DNA from 2 places in the Pseudoalteromonas sp. PSi26 genome. Region 2 is predicted to be linked to the other one. Evidence: predicted binding sites of a transcription regulator. Region 2 holds the regulator's gene; the other holds the start of a gene.
What was found. Region 2 encodes FliA, which starts transcription of late flagellar genes. Its sites were predicted from a motif close to CTAAAGNTNNNNNNNNNNNNGCCGATA; they were not measured.

Region 1 (8,533 bases), on a different contig from region 2:
TAACGTGTTCGACACCTTTGGTGTAAGCCAAGAAGACAAAGGCGAAAATACAATTATATTAAAGCCTACAGAGCATATGTTAAGCGCGTCATTTCCATCGCTTAAAGATGACGGCATGACAGTGACATTTGACCGTGATACTGCACTTTCACAAGAAGATGTACATTTTATCAGTTGGGATCATCCAATGGTGCAAGGCACGATGGATATGATTTGTGATGATGACTTTGGTAGCGCATCGGTTGCTTTACTCAAAAACAAAAAACTCCCTGCGGGCACCTTTTTTGTTGAGCTTATTTTTGTAGCCGAAGCAATGGCACCTAAAGCATTACAAGTGGGCCGCTTTTTACCCCCAACGCCTATTCGTATATTGCTTGATAAAGCCAGTAATAACTTAGGCGAAAACGTCGCATTTGACGGGTTTAATCAACAGCTTTCAGCCGTAGGTCGTCAAACAGCAAGTAAACTTGCGGGTGCGCTTCAAAGCGCAATTCACCCTATGATCACAACTGCAAAAGACATGGCACAAGAAAAACTCGAGGTTATTCGTTCACAGTCGCTAGCTAAAATGCAAACGTCTCTTAGCGAAGAACAAGAGCGATTAAGCGCGCTCAAACAAATTAACCCTAATATTCGCCAAGAAGAAATTACCTTTTACGATAAGCAACGCAGCGAGTTGACTACGCATATTGAAAAAGCGCAGTTACAACTAGATGCAATTCGCTTAATTGTGGTTTCGCACTAGGGGTTTTGCACTTTTAGTTGTTAGTAAAAATTGCAAACAACAGCAGCTAAGTGAAGCGTGGTATTTATACCGCGCTTTTTTATATTCAAACATGGCATATAAATTAGAAGCCTTCGTACAGACTATCAATGTTTTTCTTGAGCCTTTGCCCTTGCTACCCTAAAATAGTGCCCTTCAAAATCATTAAGGTCGGCCGTGTTAGTTAATTACAATCCCCCAATGAACCCGTATTTAACCATACTTTTTCAAGACGACGACTTGCTCATTGTTAATAAACCCAGCGAATTATTGACCGTACCAGGTAAAGATCCTAAGCATGCCGACAGCTTAATTAACCGCGTTAATCGCGTATTTCCAACCGCAAGAATTGTTCATCGTCTTGATATGGCAACGTCTGGCATACTCTGCCTAGCTATGAATAAAGCTGCCCATAGGCATTTAAGCATGCAGTTTCAAGAACGTGAAACTGCTAAGCGGTATATTGCTCGCGTATTTGGGCAACTTGAACAAGACAATGGCTCGGTTGATTTGCCACTTATTTGCGACTGGCCTAATCGCCCAAAGCAAATGGTGGATCATGAAAATGGCAAGCCATCACTCACTCATTTCAAAGTACTTGAACGCGAAGAAAGCGCCACACGCGTAGAGCTCACTCCAATTACGGGGCGTTCACATCAATTGCGCGTACATATGCTAAGCCTTGGCCACCCTATCTTAGGTGACCGACTCTATGCCTATAAAGAGGCGCTTGCAGCCGCACCGCGTTTACAACTCCACGCACAAATGTTGCAACTAAAACACCCGGTAACCGAACAAGTAATGACCTTTGAAGCAGAACCCGAGTTTTAATGGGCTCAATTACTTAGGAAAAATTAAACTTTTAAACAACTATGCCGATACCTAACTAATGACGACTGGTTGAGCGTGTTATGGTGTTTTTGCAATTATTTAAAAAGGTTCTGTGTTACATGGCATTTAGCTGTGTAGCCCTTTTAGCACTGTGTACAACGGCTGCAGAACATATTGCCCCGCCTTCTTTATCAAGTATTGAAAATAGCGATATTAAACGCCTTTTACCTACCGACGAAGTAAAAACAATGCTAGCAGGTGAAACTGAATTTTTAAGTTTACGTAGTGAGTACATGAGCGCTGATTTTAGAGGGATTGTATTACTTATTCCCGATTGGCAATCAACCCCTACCAACAATGCTGGAATGAATTACTTGCGCAAAGAGCTTAACAATTTAGGCTACACCACCTATGCGATGACCACCCCTGATATTGATTGGCAAGCGAGTAAAATAGCTGAGCCTGCTGCAGAAACAGCACCACGTGCCGCCACTGAAACAGAGAGTCAAGCCAACAGTGAGTCAGAGCAGCCTAATGCTTCAAGTAAAAATGAAGCGCCTCATCATGTGGATGCCATTGAAGCCATCAGCGACGAAATACTCGATAACTACAAACTAAATTTACTGGCGCGCTACAAAGCCCTTTACCAAACCGCGATGGAAGAGCCTAGTAATATTGTTATTATTGCCCAAGGCACCAGCGCTGGGGTTTTAACTGAGTACTATGCAGACTTTCCACAAGAGCGTATTGATGCGTTTATTAGTGTAAGTAGCTATTTACCCAATGCAAAGCGTAATAAAAGCTTAAGCCAAACAACGTCTCTTGTTACGCCTGCACTTTTAGATATTTATTACGCCAGCGACAATCGTGACATTTTAATTAACTTAAAAAATCGCCAGCGCTGGGTTAACCGAAACGCCAAGTTTGACTACCGCCAGCGCCAGTTATTTGGGCTTCGTGATCAACCTCAACAACATGCTCGGCTAACAAAAGAAATAGACGGCTTTTTACGCCGCCTTTTTTAAATACTCATAGGCTGCTTGAATGTCTTGGCTTTTTTTAACGGCTAATTCCATCATGTGCTTTGGTAAACCCTGCGATACTAATTTATCTGGGTGGTGTTGCGCCATTAACTTACGGTACGCTACTTTTACTTCTCGCTCTGTTGCTCCCTCGTTAAGCCCTAAAAGTCCAAGTGCTTGAGTACGATTCATGTTGTTATTAGGTGGCACATGATGCCCTGAGCCTTCTTTATAACTGCTACTTTGCCCTTGCTGTTGTTGATAACGCTGTTGCTGTTTTCTAAAATTAAACTCAGCTTGATAGCGTTTAAGCACAAACGCAAAATGCGTTTTAGAAATGCCTAGCTGTTTACTTACTTCACTTAGTAACTGCTTTTCTTGCTCAGCCAAAACGCCATCAGAAAACGCCATTTGAATTTGTATTTCTAAAAATAATTGCAGTAAGTCATGACGCTTAGCAAAACGTTCTTTAAAATCATAGACGGTTTCTTTTAATGAAAAGTCACTTTGCTTACCCGCTTGAAAAGCATGCTGTGCTTCACGGCGCTCTTCGCCTTTCAAGCCCATTTCATCCATAAATAAGCTGGCGGCTTTTATATGTACTTCGCTTACTCGGCCGTTAGACTTTGCAATATGCCCCATCACTGCAAAGCAGCTTGAAAAGAATAGCGCTTGGCGCTCGTGGACATCATCACCATTAAATAAACTTGAAAAACCACCCGCCTTATCAAAATTATTTTTTAAGCTTTTATCAAATAAATGACCAAGGTATAACCCTAAAATAGCACCAAAAATTTTGCCAAACATAAAGCCAAAACAAAATCCGAGTATTTTTCCCCACATATAAACTACTCCTATTAATTATGTGTCGGCTTACGCCAAGCGCTCATTTAATGCCGTTAAACGCGCTGGTGTGCCTATGTCATCCCAATTACCAATATAAAGCTCGGTAGACACTAAATGCTTACTTAGTTTTTCTCGTAATAACGGCCCAAGCGGACGAATACCCGGCTCTAAACCATTAAAAAAGTCAGCCTGATAGCGGCTAATACCCGAAAACGTATATTTTGGACTCTCAGGCGATAAATGACTCAATGCAAAATCGCCATCAGGATTATGAGGGGGATTTTCAATAAGCACCAAATGTGCCTCACCTGGTTGCAAATGTAATTGCATGAGCGAGCTTACATCGTAATCGGTAAATACGTCGCCATTTATCACAATAAACGATTCACCTAATAACGGAAGTGCTTGAATAATTCCGCCTGCGGTTTCAAGGCCGCCTTCAACTTCTTGGCTATAAACAATATTGACACCAAATTCACTGCCATCTTTAAAGTACGCTTTAATTTTATCACCCTGCCATGCAAGGTTTATCACTATGTCGGAAATGCCAGCGGCCTTTAAGTTATTAACATGGTGCTCTATTAGTGGTTTATTTTGCACTTTAAGCATAGGTTTAGGCATAGCTTGAGTGAGCGGCATCATGCGCTGCCCACGCCCTGCGGCTAAAATCATGGCTTTCATAAATTTACCTGCTCTAATCTTTTAGTCACTTTTGGCACTATTGTATTTTTAACCCAGTCACTGAGTGAATTAAGTTCAGGATAGCGCTCAGCAACATCTACAATATATTCAAGGGTAGGCAAAATATTAGCTAAATAACCGGTCTTACCGTCACGCAAATACAGGCGACAAAATATACCGGCGGCTTTTAAATGACGCTGTAAACCCGTTAAGTCAAACCAAACCTTAAATTCTTCAAACGAAGTATTAGTGACTAAGCCTTCGCGTTTAAACTCGTTATATCCAAATGCTAATAGCTGAGCGAGTTCATTATTAGGGAGCTTAAAATAGCAATCGCGTAACAACGAAACTAAATCGTAACAAAGTGGGCCGCGTACGGTGTCTTGGTAATCAATTATTGCCCACTGAGAATCGCTGTGCATAATATTACGGCTGTGGAAGTCGCGATGAACTGTGACCGTGGGTTGTTCAAGCATGGTTTGAGTGAGTAGATCACAGCTCGACTCCCACATTTTAAGTTGGTTTGTATCAACGCTTTCAGCAATAAAATCTTTTACTAACCATTGGCTGAATATCGACAATTCAAGCGCTATAAAGTCTTTACCATAGGCCAGCATATCTGGAGCCTCAGGCGTTTTTGCCCACTTAGCTGATAAACTTATTAACTGTGTGTAGTAGTCGGTTCTATTTGCATCATTAAGCATGTCGGCTAAGTGTGTGCTGCCTAAATCAGTTAAAATAAAAAAGCCTTGTTGTTCATCACTTTTAATAATATGCGGTAACAAAAAACCCTGGTAAGTAAAAACTTGGTTCAAAGATAAATACGGTGCGTTATTGATCTTTTGTGGATCGGAGTCCATTACAATAAAGTGCTGATTATTAATTGTTAAGCGAAAATACCGCCTAAAACTCGCATCTCCGGTTATCGCCTCAAGTGTATCTGGCTGTTTGCCAAAGTGGGTCGTTATGAAGTGTTGTAAATTATCAAAGCGTGTCATTTTATAAGATATCTATTTTTAACTAAGTTAATTAGGTCAATTACTGTATTTGCCATTATTTTCCTTTATTATGTGTAAATTATATTTATACACACAGTATTAGGGTCAATAAATGAGCAAAACCTGGGGCATTTTGATGCTAAGCGTAGTTAGCGCACCATCGCTTGCCGAAACTGAACTGACACACAAACTTTGTGGCACTTCAATGCAAACCAGAGCTTGGCAACCGCTACCTGGCGTAAAACTCGGTAATGTTGACATTAAAGCTGATGATGTAGAACTCCTTGGTACTCAAAGCGCCGAATTTACCGGCAATGTTGATATTAACACCGTTAATATGAGTTTGTCCGCACAAACTGCATTGATAGACAAGCAACGTGGTTTACTTAATGCCACAGGTCCTATTGTATATCGCGATGCTGTTAGTAACGTAAATAGCTCAGGGTTAAATGCCGATTTAAATAATTCAGAAATTAGCCTGTTAGGTGCTGATTACAAGCTAACAGAACAACAAGGTAAAGGCGGTGCTGAAAAGCTCACTATAAATGATTCTGGCTTAGTACTGATGAATGCAAGCTTTACTGCTTGTCCGGGCGAAACCCCAGCTTGGGAAATTGAAGCCGACGAAATTAATTTATCTCGCGAAGAAGGCTGGGGCGAAACTCATAACGCCATACTTCGAATTTTAAATACCCCTGTTTTGTATTTACCTTATTTTACTTTCCCATTAGACGAGCGCCGTAAATCGGGATTACTCACGCCTAGTATCTCAAGCTCAGACAAGTATGGCTTAGAAACCATTACTCCTTATTATTGGAATATTGCGCCTAACTTAGATGCCACCATCACACCACGTTATATGGCTAACAAGGGTTTGCAATTAAAAACAGAGCTTAGATATTTAACCAAGCAACATGAAGGTCTAGTGGGTATAGAATACCTAAACAAGGACGACTCAGAGCCAGCGCTTGGTGAGCGCTACATGTTTCATTGGCAGCAAAAAAGTTACTTAAACGAAAATTGGCGAGCAAGTGTTGACGTTACCAATGTAAGCGACGATAACTACATTACTGATTTAGAATCTAGTTATGCGAGTAAAACCGACACTCAACTTTATCGTACCGGCGTACTGACTCATTTAGGAGACACATGGCGGACCGATATAAAAGTTCAAAACTTTGAGGTACTGGGTGATCACTTAGAGTCGTACACTGCTATCCCACAAATTAATTTCACACAAACAGCACCATGGAAATTTGATCATTTTGATTTTAGCGTGTCTGGTGAGTTGAGCCATTTTACCAACAGCTCTGCAATTATAGATCAAGCAACTCGAGTTCATATTGAGCCAAAAGCACGGTTTGATTACGACCAATACGCATGGTCATTTTTATCTGAAGTAAGCTTATTACAAACAAATTACGATCAACAAGGTGACCTTTCTGGCACACAGTTTAAACAAAGCGTATCGCGTACTTTGCCAAAAGTACGTTTATATTCACAGCTTAATTTTGAGCGCGATACTTCCTTCCTTGTCCAAGACGGTATTCAAACACTAGAGCCGCAAATACAGTATTTATATACGCCCAATAAGGATCAATCTGATATTGGTTTATACGATACAACCAAATTACAAGACGATTATTACGGCTTATTTAGAGACACACGCTTTTCTGGTGTTGATCGAATAGCCGCTGCAAACCAGTTTACGCTCGGTGCAACAACGCGCTTATTTGATAAAAAACAAGAAGAGATTTTTAACTTTAGTGCCGGACAAATATTTTATTTATCTGATGATGCCAAGCCAACCGAGCAAAGCTTAAACTCAGATACCAATTACAATGCATTATTTGCAGCGCAAACCATGGTACATTGGCATCGTCGTTGGTATTTTTCTGCGGGTATACAGTACAACACTGATAGCAAACAAATGATTCAATCAAATGCCACTTTAGATTACAAAGGTGATAATAATCAGCTAGTGCAATTGAACCATCGCTATGCAAATGATGTCTCAGGAAATACAATCGAGCAAACAGGTGTGTTTACAAGTATTCCAATAAGTGACGAATGGCAGTTTATTGCAAGCTATCATCGCGACCTTGAAAACAACCGAAGTGTCGAAATATTAAGTGGGTTGCAGTATGAATCGTGCTGTTGGGCGTTTCAAATTACTGGTCACCGCCAAATCGAAACTGATTTAAATCAGTCAATAGGTACAGAGCAAGCCACCTTTGATTCAGGTATTAGTTTTAATTTTGTACTAAAAGGACTGGGAAGTAAAAGCCGCTATGATGCACAAAAACTATTACAACAAGGTATTTTTGGCTATCGTAGACCGTATTTTCTTAATAACTAGTATCACAAACGTACTATTAGCAAGAGTAGTAAATAGAACATGACTTTAAAAAAATTATTAGTATCAACCGTTTTAAGTATCAGCCTGTGCCAAAATGCATTTGCTGAACCAGTAGAAATTGACAAAGTTGTTGGCATTGTAAACCAAGGTGTTATTTTACAAAGCGAAGTAAACTCCATTGTTGATCGCGTAAAAAAGCAAGCCCAAGAACAAGGTCAACAATTACCTAAAGACGAAACTTTACGTGTGCAAGCCATGGAACGTTTAGTTAGCCAAGCACTGATGATGCAAATGGCTGAGCGCATGGGTTTACAAATTTCTGACAGCCAATTAGATCAAACGCTTGCTAACATTGCAAAAGAGCAAGGCGGTACAATTAGCGATTTACGACGTACGGTTGAAGCATCTGGCGATAGCTTTCAAGCATACCGTGAAGAAATACGTAAAGAAATCACAACACAACAAGTTACCCGCGCAAACGTTGACCGCCGCATTTATATTAGTGAGCAAGAAGTCGATAATTTATTAAAAATAATGGCTAGCCAAGGTCAAAGTGCAGAAGAGTATGATATTGGCCACATCCTGATCGATATTCCTAACGAAGCAACAGCAGATGAAATCTCAGCGGCTAAAATACGTGCTGATAAAGTTATTGAATTACTTAACGACGGCCAAGAATTTAAACGCATTGCAATTTCATCATCAAGTGGCTCAAAAGCACTTGAAGGCGGTCAATTAGGTTGGATGGGCATAAATGAGATGCCTTCTCTTTTCGCTGAAGCTGTAAAGAGTAAAAAGAAAGGTGCTATCGTAGGGCCACTTCGCTCAGGTGCTGGCTTTCATATTATTAAAGTTCAAGATGTGCGTGGCCTACAAGTTGTTGAAACAACAGAAGTGCGCTCACGCCACATACTTATTGAACCTTCAATTATTTTAAGCGAAGAAAAAGCACGTAACATGCTTGCTGGTTTTGCTAAAGACTTACGTGCTGGCAACGCTGATTTTGGCGAGCTCGCCAAAGAATACTCTGAAG
Region 2 (8,533 bases):
GTAGAATTATGAGTTTTAAAGCGGTATTACAACAACTTAACGCAGACAAAAAAGAATATGCAAAAGGCGTAGGTACACCTTTGCTTGTGCTTGCAGCTTTGGGAATGGTCATTTTACCGTTACCGCCATTTTTACTTGATATCCTTTTTTCATTCAATATTGCGTTAGCGTTGGTGGTACTACTCGTAACGGTTTACACCATGAAACCGGTTGAGTTTGGTATGTTTCCGGCCGTGTTACTTATCGCCACAATTATGCGTTTAGCACTTAACGTAGCAAGTACACGTGTTGTACTACTTGAAGGACATAATGGTGGAGATGCCGCGGGGAAAGTGATTGAAGCCTTTGGCTCTGTTGTGATTGGCGGTAACTATGCTGTTGGCTTAGTGGTATTTTTAATTCTTATTATTATTAACTTTGTTGTAATCACTAAAGGTGCAGGGCGTATTTCTGAGGTATCTGCACGTTTTACACTTGATGCAATGCCAGGTAAACAAATGGCAATTGACGCCGATTTAAACGCAGGATTCATTAGTGCAGAGCAAGCGCGCGATCGCCGAGAAGAAGTAACCCGCGAGGCCGATTTTTATGGTTCAATGGATGGTGCAAGTAAGTTTGTTAAAGGTGATGCTATTGCTGGTATCGTCATTTTAATTATAAACATTGTTGGTGGCCTATTTGTTGGCATGATCCAGCACGATTTAAGCTTTGGCCAAGCTATGGAAGTTTACACACTCCTTACGATTGGAGATGGCTTGGTGGCTCAGCTCCCCTCATTACTACTATCAATTGGTACCGCAATTGTAGTAACACGCCAAAACGAGTCTCTCAATATGGGCGACCAGTTTAAGAAACAACTTGGCAACGAAAAATCATTATTTATAGCCTCTGGCATCTTAATTACCATGGGCTTAGTGCCTGGCATGCCTCATTTAGCATTTTTAAGCTTAGGTGCATTACTTGGTTATTTAGCTTATTACACTCAACAAAGTAAATTAAAAGTGGCTGCAGCAGAAGCCGAGGCAACTGCAAATGGAACTGCTGGTACGGGCGTTGCCAACAAGCAAGAGCAAAAAGAACTAGGCTGGGATGACGTTCAGCAAGTGGATGTAATTGGATTAGAGGTGGGTTACAGATTAATTCCTTTGGTTGACCAGTCTCAAGGCGGAGAGCTACTAAATCGTATTAAGGGAGTACGTAAAAAACTTTCTCAAGAGCTGGGTTTTTTAGTTCCACCCGTACATATTCGCGATAACTTAGAGCTTGACCCTAATGCATACAGAATTACGCTTATGGGGGTATCTACCGGTGAAGGTGAACTCAAGCATGGTGATGAGTTGGCAATAAATCCAGGTCAAGTATTTGGGCCAATTAAAGGGGTTGAAACAAAGGATCCTGCTTTTGGGCTTGATGCGGTATGGATAAAACCAGATCAAAAAGACGAAGCACAATCGCTTGGCTATACCGTGGTAGATTCAGCCACGGTTGTGGCTACACATATTAGCCAGTTACTTACTAACAGCGCAGCACTGCTTTTAGGTCACGAGGAAGTACAGAACTTATTAGATATGTTAGGTAAAAGCCACCCTCGCTTAGTTGAAGGTTTAGTCCCTGACGTATTACCGTTAACTGTGATAGTAAAAGTACTACAAAATCTACTTAATGAAGGCGTTGCAATTCGTGATATGCGCTCAATTGTACAAACCCTTGTTGAGTATGGGCCACGTAGTCAAGACCCTGATGTATTAACGGCTGCAGTGCGTATTTCATTACGCCGATTAATAGTTCAAGATGCTGTGGGTATGTCGTCAGAAATCCCTGTCATAACCTTGGCACCTGAGTTGGAACAGATGTTGCATCAGTCACTACAAAATGCAGGCGACGAAGGTGCCGGTATAGAACCAGGACTTGCAGAGCGACTTCAAGTGTCACTAAACGAAGCGCATCAAAACCAAGAAATGTCCGGTGAACCTTCAATATTGCTAACGTCGGGAATGTTACGCACTGTGTTATCTCGTTTTGTTAAGTACACCATCCCGGGTTTAAGGGTGATGTCTTATCAAGAGGTACCAGATGAAAGACAGATCAAGATAGTCAGCTCTGTAGGCCAACAATAAGATTTTAAAGGGGTTGAATCATGAAAATAAAACGTTTTTTTGCTAAAGATATGCGCACAGTACTTAAAGAAGTTAAAGACGAATTAGGTGTTGATGCGGTTATTATGTCAAATAAAAAGCTAGCCAACGGTGTCGAAATTGTAGCAGCTGTTGATTATGACAAAGCAGCCCCTAAAAAAGAGCAACCGCAAAGTGCGCCAGCACAAAGTTTTGCAAAGTCACAGCCAGTGCATAATTTTGTAAAACCAGAGCCACTTCGCGCTAAGCCAGAGCCACAAGCGAAAGTAGCCGATAGTCTTCAAGCATTATTAGAGCGTCAAGCTCCACGTCCTCGCTCTGCAGAACTGGCTTCTATGTTTTCGCAATCAGGTATTGACACTACAGACAACTACCAAGAGCCAGCGCAAGAACAGCGTCCTCGGCCTATATTCACCAATGAGCGTCAAGCTTCAGCGCGTCCGCAAACACAAGCAGATAGCCTTGGGTTTGATGACCTAGAAAGTGATTTTGATGACCTTGACACCCCAGTGACAGCTCGCCAAGAAACTAAACATAATGAAAGTGAGCAAATTTCGTCAATGCGTGACGAAATGAATGCCATTCGTCAGTTGTTAGAGCATCAAGTATCAGGGCTTATGCAACAAGACATGGCAAGACGCGACCCTACTCGTGCATGCATGATTGATCGTTTAGTCGGTATGGGAATAGATAAAGATGTTGCTGAGCAAATGGCGTGCTTTGTTCCTGACGATGTATCTCGCCAGCAAGGTTGGAAAGCTCTTCTAACAATGGTTGAAGATCAGATGCAGACAACTAACAACGAGATTTTACGTCAAGGCGGTGTATACGCCTTAGTCGGTCCAACTGGTGTTGGTAAAACAACAACCGTTGCTAAATTAGCTGCACTTGGCGCACAAAAATACGGTGCAGACAAAGTCGCTTTAATCACAACAGACACATACAGAATTGGTGCTTATGAGCAACTTGCTACTTATGGCCGAATTATAGGTTGTAGTGTAAAGCAAGTTAAAGATGCTAATGAATTAGCTGAAGTTTTATATCATTTACGAAATAAACGACTAGTATTAATTGATACTGCGGGTATGAGTCAGCGCGACTTGCGCTTAACTGAACAACTTAATACGCTAATGCGTAACCAGCGCGTTGATATTCGTAGTTATTTAGTGCTCAGTGCAACATCGCAAATACACGTGTTGCAAGAAACCGTCAGACACTTTAAAAAAGTGCAGTTAAGTGGTTGTATATTCACCAAATTAGACGAATCTTTAAGTTTAGGTGAGATTATTAGTATTGCGATTCAAAATCGCCTTCCAATAGGGTATCTTACTAACGGTCAACGAGTACCAGAAGATATTCGAGTTGCAAATGCTGAAAAACTAGTTAAAAAGGCTGAGCAACTCTATTTAAAAAGAGCAAAAGCACAACATTCAAGGCACCAAGCAGTGGCGCCAAGCACAGTAGGGATGTATGATTAACACAGTATTAGATCAAGCAAGTGGCCTGCGCAAAATGAGTCAAAACAATAACAACGGCGTAAAAGTTATCGCTGTCACTGGCGGTAAAGGTGGAGTAGGAAAAACAAATGTTTCTCTTAATACCGCAATTGCATTAGGCCAGCAAGGTAACAGAGTATTGGTTCTTGATGCCGATTTAGGCTTAGCAAACTGTGACGTTATGCTAGGACTACGTGTTGAACGTAACTTATCACATGTTTTATCTGGTGAATGCGAACTTGATGAAATTTTAGTTGAAGGCCCCGCAGGTATTAAAATTGTACCCGCAACGTCGGGCTCTCAAAGCATGGTTGAATTGTCGCCTTCAGAGCATGCGGGACTCATCAGAGCTTTTAGCGAATTAAATACAGAATTTGATATTTTAATTGTCGATACAGCCGCAGGTATTTCTGACATGGTGCTGAGTTTTTCCCGCGCAGCACAAGATGTCATGGTTGTTGTATGCGACGAGCCTACATCAATAACAGATGCCTACGCGCTGATAAAAGTATTGAGCCGTGAGCATGGTGTATATAAATTTAAAATTGTTGCAAATATGGTCCGCAGCATGCGTGAAGGGCAAGAGTTATTTGCAAAACTTTCCAAAGTAACCGATCGCTTTTTAGATGTATCAATGGACTTGGTTGCAACGGTTCCCTACGACGAAAATATGCGTAAGGCAACACGCCGTCAAAAAGTTATTGTAGAACTTTTTCCAAATTCGCCTGCGGCACTTGCGTTTCAAGCGCTAGCAACAAAAGCAGTTAAATGGCCAATACCCAACCAACCATCAGGTCATTTGGAGTTTTTCATAGAGAAACTAGTTAACGGCTAATTATGACAACATTGGTGAATAAAGTTATGGGATATCAATCAGCACAAAATTTAAATGTGATTGTTGAAAAACATGCATCACTTGTCAAAAAAGTGGCATGTCACCTTATAGCGCGTTTACCTGCCAGCGTTCAGTTGGACGATTTAATACAATCAGGCATGATAGGCCTGATTGAAGCATCTAAGAGCTTTGATGCAACCAAAGGGGCTAGCTTTGAAACTTTTGCGGGGATTCGTATTCGTGGAGCAATGCTTGATGAGATGCGACGTGGCGATTGGGCACCCCGCTCAGTGCATCGTAAAAGCCGTTTGGTGGCCGAAACAATTGCTTTTTTAGAAAAAAGCTTAAACCGTGAGCCGACAGATATAGAAGTTGCTGAAAAACTTGAAATTTCGTTAAATGAGTACCATCATATCCTAAACGATGTAAATGCAAGTAAAGTACTAGGTATTGAAGACCTGGGTGTTGATGAAGATGTCATCAGTCCAGTGGACCAAGATTTAGCGCTAGACAAACCGTTTAATAACGTTAAAGATGAGCGGTTTAATGAATCTTTATTAGGTGCAATAAAATCTTTACCAGAACGTGATGCAATGGTGCTGTCTTTGTACTATAACGATGAAATGAATTTAAAAGAAATAGGGCATATACTCGATGTAAGTGAATCGCGTGTAAGTCAAATACATGGTCAGGCGATGATTAAGCTTAAAGCTAAAATCAATGACTGGATAAACTAGTAGTAAGTAAACAAGGTTAAGACCTCACTGGGGGATGTTTTGGATAAAAACATGAAAATTCTGGTTGTTGACGATTTTTCAACAATGAGACGTATTATTAAAAATCTGTTGCGTGACTTAGGTTTCACTAATGTTCAAGAAGCAGACGATGGGTCAACCGCTTTGCCAATGCTACAAAATCAAGTATTTGATTTTGTTGTTACCGATTGGAATATGCCAGGAATGCAGGGCATAGACCTACTTAGAGCAATACGTGCGGATGATAAGCTTAAACACATTCCGGTATTGATGGTAACGGCTGAAGCTAAAAAAGAACAAATTATAGCGGCAGCACAGGCAGGTGTTAATGGTTATATTGTTAAGCCATTTACTGCTGGAACACTCAAAACTAAATTAGAAAAAGTATTTGAACGTTTAGGCTAATGATAGGGGGAGAGGCTTATGTCAGCACTTGCTGCGCCTCAAATAACTTTAGAACAAGCTCGTCAGCTCGTTGTTTATCTAGAAAACGGTGAGCAAGACAAAGCCAATCAGTTAATTTTAGATACTGCTTCTAAGGAGCAATCTGAAATATTTGCTGAAGTTGGAAAGTTAACCCGTCAATTGCATGAGGCTTTAAAAAGCTTCGAGCTAGACACTCGCTTAACTGACTTAACTACCGATGCTATTCCAGATGCAAAAAAACGGCTCAATTATGTTATAGAAATGACAGAAAATGCCGCAAATAAAACAATGGATGCTGTTGAGGCTAGCCTACCAATTGCTCAACAGTTGGCAGATGAAATATCTCTTATCAAACCGACATGGGATCGCCTAATGAATCGAGAGATTGAGTTAGGGGAGTTTAAATCGTTATGCCACAGCATTGATAAGTTTATGAACAATTCTCATCATAAAACCGATGAGCTGCAAAGTTTGATGACTAATGTACTTATGGCACAAGACTATCAAGATTTAACCGGACAAGTTATTCGCCGAGTTATTGAGCTTGTTAGAGAAGTTGAAGAAAGCTTAATTCATCTTTTGACAGCCTTCGCTGATCAAAACGAAAGTAAAGCCGAAAAAATAGAACAACAAAAAACAAAAGAACCATTAGACGAACAAACTTTAGCAGGTCCAGAAGGCCCTATTATTGATAAAGAATCACGTAATGATGTTGTATCTGATCAAGATGAAGTCGATGATCTTTTATCAAGTTTGGGCTTCTAAGAGGAGAGTAACTGCATGTTTGAAGTCGATGAAGATATTTTACAAGACTTTCTTGTAGAGGCAGGAGAAATCCTAGAGCTTTTATCTGAACAGTTAGTTGAGCTGGAAAACAATCCAGAGGACACCGAATTACTCAATGCCATATTTAGAGGGTTTCACACTGTAAAAGGTGGTGCTGGGTTTTTAGCTATGACAGAGCTCGTTGACGCGTGTCATGGCGCAGAGAATGTGTTCGATCTGCTTAGGCAAGGTGTACGAACGGTTAATTCGGAATTGATGGACGTAATTTTACAAGCTCTCGACACGATTAACGAAATGTTTGCCACCATTCAAAATCGTGATAAACCAGAACCCGCTGATCCCGAACTTCTAGAAACCCTTCATAAACTTGGTTTACCTCCAACAGAAGAAGAGCTTGCTGGTGAATCACCAGTTGATTCAACTGAAGAATCTCAAGCCGAGGTTATTGAGGCCCCAGTTGCCGAGGAAACCTCAGTAACTGATGAAGAAGATCCGTTTGCATTCGATGAGTTATTTAGCGGTGGAGCAGCTGAACAAAGCGATGATGAAACTCAGATTGATGAGATAACAGAAGATGAATTTGAAAACTTGCTAGACGAATTACATGGAAAAGGTCAAAGTCCAGCAGGTGAAAGCGCGTCAAGTAGTAGTGATGTCAGTGGAGACATTACAGATGATGAGTTTGACAACTTACTTGATGAACTTCATGGTGTTGGAAGCTTTGGTGCTGTTGCGGCCAGTGAGCCAGTAAAAGAGCAAACAGCAAGTAATAATTCTGCAGAAAACTCTTCAACGCCCTCAGCAAGTTCACCTGCAAGTGATTCTAGCGATGATGAAATTAGCGATGATGAGTTTGAAGCATTGCTTGACGAGCTTCATGGTTCAGGTGCCCCTAAATCAATAGAGAGTCCTGCAGCTTCAGAACCGAAGCCCGCGGCAAAACCCGTGCCTAAGGTAAGTGAGCCGGTCAAAAAGCCTGAACCTGTAAAAGCAGCAGTCCCAAAACCAGTGCAAAAGCCTGCAGAAAAAGCAGCTTCAACTCCTGCAGCTGTGAAAAAGCCAGCTCCTCCTCAAGCAGAAACAACAGTCCGAGTTGACACAAAACGCCTAGACCAAATAATGAATATGGTGGGTGAGCTTGTACTTGTTCGTAACAGGTTGGTAAGTTTAGCAACTAACTCAGAAAGTGAAGCAATGGGCAAAGCCATTTCTAACTTAGATGTTGTGACGGCTGATATCCAAGGCGCAGTAATGCAAACGCGAATGCAGCCAATTAAAAAGGTATTTGGCCGCTTCCCTCGCGTTGTTCGTGACTTAGCACGAAGCTTAAATAAAGATATTAGTTTACAGCTCGTTGGTGAAGAAACTGATTTAGATAAAAACTTGGTTGAGGCACTTGCAGACCCACTTGTTCACTTAGTTAGAAACTCAGTTGACCACGGAATAGAGATGCCAGCAGCTCGTGAAGCAGCAGGCAAACCTAGAACGGGTAATGTAACGCTTTCAGCGTCTCAAGAAGGCGACCATATCTTGTTAACTATCAAAGATGATGGTGCGGGTATGGATGCTGAAAAGCTCAAAAAAATAGCAATCAGCAAAGGCGTTTTAGATCACGATCAGGCGAGCCGTTTATCGGATACCGAAGCGTACAATTTAATATTTGCACCAGGATTTTCTACTAAGGAAGAGATCTCTGATATTTCAGGGCGTGGTGTGGGTATGGATGTTGTAAAAACTAAAATTACTCAACTTAATGGCTCAGTGAGTATTCAGTCAGAGCTAGGTGTTGGTACAATTTTAGAAATAAAAGTACCGCTAACACTTGCCATATTACCTACCTTAATGGTTGTAGTTGGTGAACAAACATTTGCACTACCATTGGCTGGTGTGAGTGAAATATTCCACTTAGATTTAACCAAAACAAATGTAGTTGATGGTCAACTAACTATTATTGTACGTAAGAAAGCGATACCGCTATTTTATCTTGAGCATTGGTTAGTCAAGGGAGCAGATCGCACTCAGCGCAAAGCGCAAGGTCATGTTGTTATTGTTCAAATAGGTACTCAGCAGGTTGGTTTTGTAGTTGATTCTTTAATAGGT

Region 1: a site for FliA is predicted at 1,618-1,644, ahead of ACFI34_RS04685 (DUF3530 family protein). Genes of this name have one in related genera too.

What each region holds. Positions count from the first base shown of each region.
Region 1 covers NZ_JBHNYT010000003.1:178,830-187,362, reverse strand. Annotated here, with positions in the region: gene rapA (RNA polymerase-associated protein RapA) at 1-745, shown strand, start outside; gene rluA (bifunctional tRNA pseudouridine(32) synthase/23S rRNA pseudouridine(746) synthase RluA) at 941-1,594, shown strand; gene ACFI34_RS04685 (DUF3530 family protein) at 1,714-2,619, shown strand; gene djlA (co-chaperone DjlA) at 2,602-3,459, opposite strand; gene murU (N-acetylmuramate alpha-1-phosphate uridylyltransferase MurU) at 3,490-4,143, opposite strand; gene ACFI34_RS04670 (aminoglycoside phosphotransferase family protein) at 4,140-5,141, opposite strand; gene lptD (LPS assembly protein LptD) at 5,254-7,500, shown strand; gene surA (peptidylprolyl isomerase SurA) at 7,540-8,533, shown strand, end outside.
Region 2 covers NZ_JBHNYT010000002.1:302,272-310,804, forward strand. Annotated here, with positions in the region: gene flhA (flagellar biosynthesis protein FlhA) at 9-2,117, shown strand; gene flhF (flagellar biosynthesis protein FlhF) at 2,138-3,613, shown strand; gene ACFI34_RS03455 (MinD/ParA family ATP-binding protein) at 3,606-4,466, shown strand; gene ACFI34_RS03460 (RNA polymerase sigma factor FliA) at 4,493-5,203, shown strand; gene cheY (chemotaxis response regulator CheY) at 5,243-5,626, shown strand; gene ACFI34_RS03470 (protein phosphatase CheZ) at 5,645-6,412, shown strand; gene ACFI34_RS03475 (chemotaxis protein CheA) at 6,428-8,533, shown strand, end outside.